2 linked regions of the Microbaculum marinisediminis genome follow. The protein of the gene in region 1 interacts with the protein of each later gene in a pairwise test. Links are inferred from orthologs where the notes say so. Each region holds a gene or a part of one and is shown in the gene's direction. Other genes may lie near its edges.

Region 1 (3,963 bases):
TGGCGCGCCTGCACAACGCCACCGTCCGGGTCAAGGAGTGGAAGGGCGAGGTGGTGTTCCTGCACGAGGTGGTGCCCGGCGCCGCCGACCGCTCCTACGGCATCCAGGTCGCCAAGCTCGCCGGCCTGCCCGCGCCGGTGCTGAGCCGCGCCCGCGAGGTTCTGGAGCGGCTGGAGGAGACCGATCGCCGCGCCGGCGCCGCCGGCCTTACCGACGATCTGCCGCTGTTCGCCACCCACGTGCGATCGGCCGCCGCGGCGCCGGTGCCGCCCGCGAATGCCGCGCTCGTGCAAAGGCTGGGCGGCGTCTCGCCCGACGAGCTGACGCCGCTTCAGGCGCTCGAGATGCTATATGAGCTGAAACGTCTCGCCGAGACCGGAGGGGACGGTCAGGACGCCGGATGAACAAGCGCTTGACGAACAAGTCGGCTCGCAACCTCGCCGAAATCGCCGATCCGGACGCCCTGGCCGGCGAGCTGGCGGACTTGTTCGAAAAGCACGGCGCCGGCAACGACTTCCGCGCCGCCATGCTCGCCCACCTGAAGGCGTTCAGGGCGCGCGGCCACGAGACGATCGAGACATGGCTGTCTGAGGACGGTCGCGGCCTGGACTGCGCGCGCCGCATCGGCGCGCTGCAGGACGCGATCATCCAGGGCATCTACGCCTTCACCACCAGCCATCTCTATCCCGTCACCAATCCCTCGTCGTCGGAGCGGCTGTCGGTGATCGCGGTCGGCGGCTACGGCCGCGCCACCATGGCGCCGGGCTCCGATGTCGATCTCCTGTTCGTACTGCCCTACAAGAAGACCGCCTGGAGCGAGAGCGTCTGCGAGCAGATGCTCTACACGCTGTGGGACATGGAGCTGAAGGTCGGCCACGCGGTGCGCACCGTCGATGATTGCGTGCGTCTGTCGAACGCCGACATGACCATCCGCACCTCGATCCTCGACGCCCGCTTCATCTGCGGCGACCGCGAATTGTTCGACGAGCTCGAAGATCGCTTCCAGGCCGATGTCGTCGCCGGTACGGGGCCGGAGTTCATCGAGGCCAAGCTCGCCGAGCGCGACGCCCGCCACACCCGCTCCGGCGAATCCCGCTATCTCGTCGAACCCAACGTCAAGGACGGCAAGGGCGGCCTGCGCGACCTCCAGACGCTGTTCTGGATCGGCAAGTACTTCTACGGCGCCGACAGCGGCGAGGACTTGGTCGAGGCCGGCGTCTTCGACAAGTCCGAATCCCGCCTGTTCCGCAAGTGCGAGGATTTCCTCTGGGCGGTGCGCTGCCACCTGCACTTCATGACCGGCCGCGCCGAGGAGCGGCTGACCTTCGACCTGCAGCGCGGCATGGCGACGAGGCTCGGCTACCTGCCGCATCCCGGCGTCCGCGACGTCGAGCGGTTCATGAAGCACTATTTCCTGGTGGCCAAGGACGTCGGCGACCTGACCCGCATCTTCTGCAACGCGCTGGAGGTGCAGCACGTCAAGCGCACGCAGGTGCTGTCGCGGTTCATGCAGCGCTTCCGCCGCCGCCGGCCGGGCAAGCTGTCGGACAGCGACGACTTCGTCATCGAATCCGACCGCCTCAACATCGCCGACGACTTCGCCTTCGAGCGCGATCCGGTCAATCTGATCCGGCTGTTCCATCTCGCCGACAAGTACAACATCCCGTTCCACCCCGAGGCGCTGAAGATCGCCCGGCGCTCGCTCAAGCTGATCGGTCCGAAGCTCAGGGAGAACGAGGAGGCCAACGCGCTGTTCCTCAAGATCCTTACCTCCCGCAACGATCCGGAGGTGGTGCTGCGCCGCATGAACGAGGCCGGCGTGCTCGGCCGCTTCATCCCGGATTTCGGCAAGATCGTCGCGCTCGTCCAGTTCAACATGTACCACCACTACACCGTCGACGAGCACCTGATCCGCTCCGTCGGCTTTCTGGCCGACATCGATCACGGCCGCCTCGCCGACGACCATCCGCTCGCCAACGAGATCATCCGCACGATCCGCAGCCGCGACGTGCTCTATCTGGCGCTGTTCCTGCACGACATCGCCAAGGGCCGCCCGGAGGACCATTCGATCGCTGGCGCCCGCGTCGCCCGCCGGCTCGCGCCGCGGCTCGGCTTCTCCGCCGCCGACACCGAGACCGTCGCCTGGCTGATCGAGCACCATCTCGACATGAGCATGATCGCCCAGTCGCGCGATCTCGCCGACCGCAAGACCATCGAGGACTTCGCCGCCACGGTGCAGAGCCTGGAGCGGCTGAAGCTTCTGCTGATCCTTACCGTCGCCGACATCCGCGCCGTCGGCCCCGGCGTCTGGAACGGCTGGAAGGGCCAGCTCCTGCGCACGCTCTATTACGAGACCGAGCCGGTGCTCGCCGGCGGACACAGCCAGGAGCAGCGGAAATTCCGCATCGAGTCGGCCCGCGCCCGCCTGCGCGAGGAGCTGGCCGATTGGCCGCAGGCCGAGTTCGACGCCTATTGTGAGCGCCACTATCCCGCCTACTGGGTGCGCACCGACCTGCCCCGCCAGATCGAGCACGCCCGCTTGCTGCATGCGATGGACGGCGAGGGTGGCAAGCTCGCGATCCGCGCCCGCCCCGACGAGTTCCGCGACATCACCGAGATCACGGTGTTCGCGCCCGACCACCCGCGGCTTCTCTCCATCATCGCCGGCGCCTGCGCCGCCTCGGGCGCCAATATCGTCGACGCGCAGATCTTCACCACCTCCGACGGCTATGCCCTCGACACCATCTTCGTGTCGCGCGCGCTGCCCGAGGACGCGGACGAGCGCCGCCGCGCCGAGCGGATCGGCAAGGTCATCGAGCAGGCGCTGGCGGGCCAGGTGAAGTTGCGCGATCTCGTCGGCCAGCGCGCCGTCGCCAAGGGGCGGATCCGCGCCTTTTCGGTGGAGCCGGACGTGCTCGTCAACAACACCTGGTCGAACCGCTACACCGTCATCGAGATGTCGGGCCTCGACCGCACCGGCCTGCTCTACCAGCTCACCGACGTGCTCGCGCGCCTCAACCTGAACATCGCCTCGGCCCATGTCGCCACCTTCGGCGAGCGCGCCGTCGACGTCTTCTACGTGACCGACCTGACCGGCCAGAAGATCACCAACGCCAACCGCCAGGCGGCGATCCGCCGCCGCCTGCTGCAGGTCTTCCAGCCCCAGAAGGAAGGCAGTAAGGAAACCAGTAAGGACGGTGGCAAGGACGGGGCTAGGTCCGGCGCCAGGGCGGGCGAGGCGGCATGACGCCGCCGATGACGGCGCGTCCCGTTTCGGATAGTGTCCCGCGCTCACGCGCCTGAAGGGTTTTCCATGGCACTGTTACGGCATTTCGCGACTGTCGGCGGCGGCACGATCGTAAGCCGCATTCTCGGCTTCGCCCGCGACGTGCTGACCGCCTCCGCGCTCGGCACCGGGCCGGTCGCCGACGCCTTCTTCGTCGCCTTCCGCCTGCCCAACCTGTTCCGCCGCATCTTCGCCGAGGGCGCGTTCAACGCCGCCTTCGTGCCGCTGTTCGCCAAGGCGCTGGAAGGCGAGGGCGCGCGCCAGGCCCGCCGCTTCGCCGAGGAATCGCTGGCCGCGCTCTTGTTCGCGCTGCTCGTGCTCACCGCGCTCGCCGAGATCGCCATGCCGGTGTTCATGCTGGTGCTGGCGCCCGGCTTCGTCGAGGATCCCGGCAAGTTCGGCCTCTCGGTGCTGCTGACCCGCATCACCTTTCCCTATCTCACCTTCATCTCGCTGGTGGCGCTCCTGTCGGGCGTGCTCAACGCGCTCGGCCGCTTCGCCGCCGCCGCCTTCGCCCCGGCCCTGCTCAACGCGGTGCTGATCGGCGCCCTGCTGACGATCCACGCGGTCCAGGCCGACGGCAGCGAGACCGCCGGCGTCTACCTGGCGATCGGCGTCTTCATCGCCGGCGTCGCCCAGCTTCTCATGCTCGGCTGGGCCGCCCGCCGCGCCGGCAT
Region 2 (2,835 bases), on another replicon or contig:
CGCCGGACCGATCAGCACCGCGTTGCGGCGCGCGTCCTCGAGCGCGCGCGCCAGCCCCGCCACCCCCTCGGCCTCGGTCAACATCACGGCGGTGAGATGGGCGGCATTCGACGGCAGCGCCGCGGTCGGACTTGCGACGGTGACCAGTCCGGCACCGATGCGCAGGGCCGCGCGGGCGGACAGGCGTGCCGCGCCGGTGTTCCAGGGCCCACCGCTGACCACCAGGGCGTGGCCACGATCGTATTTGTGGCTCTGTGGACGCGGGCGCGGCAGGCGATCCCCCCACAATCGCGGCCCGTTCGCGTATGTTTCGGGGGCGATTTCCTCCAGGACGCCGTCTTCGATGCCGATTTGGGCCAGTTTCAGCTCCCCGCAGAGCTCGCGCCCCGGCAGCAGAAGATGCCCCGGCTTGAGACGGAAGAAGGTGACGGTTCGCGTCGCCCGCACCGCAACGCCTCGGATTTCGCCGCTGGTTCCGTCCACCCCCGAGGGCACGTCGACGGCCACGACCGGTACCTGCGATCGGTTGATCGCCGCGACCACCGCGGCGACGGGCCCCTCGATCGGCTTGGAGAGCCCGGCGCCGAACAGCGCGTCGACAATGACCCCGGCCTTGCCGATGCTGTCGGCCGAAAGCGGCTCGACCGCGCCGGTCCAGCGCGCGGCCATTTCGGCCGCATCGCCCGTCAGCCGCGACGGATCGCCCAGCAACGCGACGCGCACCCTGCGGCCCGCCGCCGCCAGATGCCGCGCGGCGACGAAACCATCGCCACCATTGTTCCCCGGACCGCACAGAACCAGAACCTCGCGCCCCCGGTTCAGCGCCAGGGTCGCGGCGGCGACCGCGCAGCCGGCGTTTTCCATCAAAATTTCGCCGGGAACGCCGCCTTCAATCGTCAGGCGGTCGGCCTCCCCCATCTGGATGGTCGTCAGCAGTTCGTTCACCCGATACCTCCACGGAGACCCATCGGCTTGACCATTTCTTGTGCGGTTGCCTGTTTTTTCATCCCACATTTCCGGAGTAGAATGCCCGTTTCACAGGCACCCTGTCACATCCCCTTGAAAACACACCGTATTTTTTATTACGCGGATTTGGCACAAGCCATGCTAACCGAATGCCGGGCATCCCTCCGATCAGGAAGCCCCACGCTAGGAGTCACGTCCAGATGAAAAAAATCGAGGCTATCATCAAGCCGTTCAAACTAGACGAGGTAAAGGAGGCCCTGCAGGAAGTGGGGCTGCAAGGCATTACCGTGACCGAGGCCAAGGGGTTCGGTCGCCAGAAAGGCCATACGGAGCTCTATCGGGGCGCCGAATATGTCGTCGATTTTCTGCCGAAGGTGAAGGTCGAGGTCGTCCTCGGCGACGACCAGATCGACAAGGCGGTGGAAGCCATCCAGAAGGCGGCGCAGACGGGCCGCATCGGCGACGGCAAGATCTTCATTTCGACCATCGAGGACGCCATCCGCATCCGCACGGGAGAGCGCGGCGTGGACGCCATCTGATCGGAGAAACCGGCGCCCGACCGGGATCGAACCGCGTTTCGCGACAGTTCAGACCACGAGCACCGGCGCCAAATCCCAACCAGACCCAGGATCCAGCTGGAAATTAAAGAGGTAGTCAAATGGCTGAAGCTAAGTCCGTTCTCAAGTCGATCAAAGAGAACGACGTCAAGTTCGTCGACCTGCGGTTCACCGATCCGCGGGGCAAGATGCAGCACGTCACGATGGACATCGCCGTCGTCGATGAGGACATGTTCGCCGAGGGCGTCATGTTCGACGGCTCGTCGATTGCCGGCTGGAAGGCGATCAACGAGTCCGACATGACGCTGATGCCCGACCCCGAGACGGCGCATCTCGACCCGTTCTTCGCCGCGCCCACGCTCGCCATCATGTGCGATGTCCTGGAGCCGTCGACGGGCGAGGCCTATGACCGCGATCCGCGGTCGACCGCCAGGAAGGCCGAGGCCTATCTGAAGCAGACCAAGGTCGGCGACACCTGCTTCGTCGGTCCCGAGGCCGAGTTCTTCGTGTTCGACGACGTCCGCTTCTCTGTCAGCCCCTACAATACCGGTTTCGCCATCGATTCCTCGGAGCTGCCGTCGAACACCGGCACCGAGTATGAGGCCGGCAACCTCGGCCACCGTCCGCGCACCAAGGGCGGCTACTTCCCGGTTCCCCCGGTCGACTCCGCCCAGGACATGCGCTCCGAGATGCTCTCGGTCATGGCCTCCATGGGCGTGTCCGTCGAGAAGCACCACCACGAGGTCGGCGCGGCCCAGCACGAGCTCGGCATGAAGTTCGACACGCTGACCCGCAACGCCGACAAGATGCAGATCTACAAGTACGTCGTGCATCAGGTCGCCAACGCCTACGGCAAGTCGGCCACCTTCATGCCGAAGCCGATCTTCGGCGACAACGGCTCGGGCATGCACGTGCACCAGTCGATCTGGAAGAGCGGCAAGCCGGTCTTTGCCGGCAAGAAGTACGCCGGCCTGTCCGAGCAGTGCCTCTACTACATCGGCGGCATCCTGAAGCACGCCAAGGCCATCAACGCCTTCACCAACCCGCTGACCAACTCCTACAAGCGGCTGGTGCCGGGCTACGAGGCGCCGGTGCTCCTCGCCTACTCGGCGCGGAACCGCTCGGCCAGCTGCCGCATCCCGGTTGCCTCCTCGCCGAAGGCCAAGCGCGTCGAGATCCGCTTCCCCGATCCGGGCGCGAACCCCTACCTGTGCTTCAGCGCCCTGTTGATGGCCGGTCTCGACGGCATCAAGAACAAGATCGATCCGGGCGACGCGATGGACAAGAACCTCTACGACCTGCCGCCGGAGGA

Evidence for each region.
Region 2: the proteins of MUB46_RS09820 (region 1) and MUB46_RS21445 interact in binary tests that used the Escherichia coli proteins (3 or more experiments, as listed by UniProt). The link is inferred for Microbaculum marinisediminis from one-to-one orthologs.

The regions. Positions count from the first base shown.
Region 1 is NZ_JALIDZ010000004.1:198,321-202,283, reverse strand. Bases 1-3,447 are described here. They hold MUB46_RS09820 ([protein-PII] uridylyltransferase), read left to right. Parts: upstream 1-400; coding sequence 401-3,247; downstream 3,248-3,447. Other genes in these bases: murJ (murein biosynthesis integral membrane protein MurJ), read left to right, coding at 3,314-3,447; mutS (DNA mismatch repair protein MutS), read left to right, coding at 1-404. Outside these bases: more of murJ, read left to right, coding at 3,448-3,963.
Region 2 is NZ_JALIDZ010000012.1:104,885-107,719, forward strand. It holds MUB46_RS21445 (P-II family nitrogen regulator), read left to right. Parts: upstream 1-1,166; coding sequence 1,167-1,505; downstream 1,506-2,835. Other genes in the region: MUB46_RS21440 (NAD(P)H-hydrate dehydratase), read right to left, coding at 1-918; glnA (type I glutamate--ammonia ligase), read left to right, coding at 1,625-2,835. UniProt on the Escherichia coli protein: P-II indirectly controls the transcription of the glutamine synthetase gene (glnA). P-II prevents NR-II-catalyzed conversion of NR-I to NR-I-phosphate, the transcriptional activator of GlnA. When P-II is uridylylated to P-II-UMP, these events are reversed.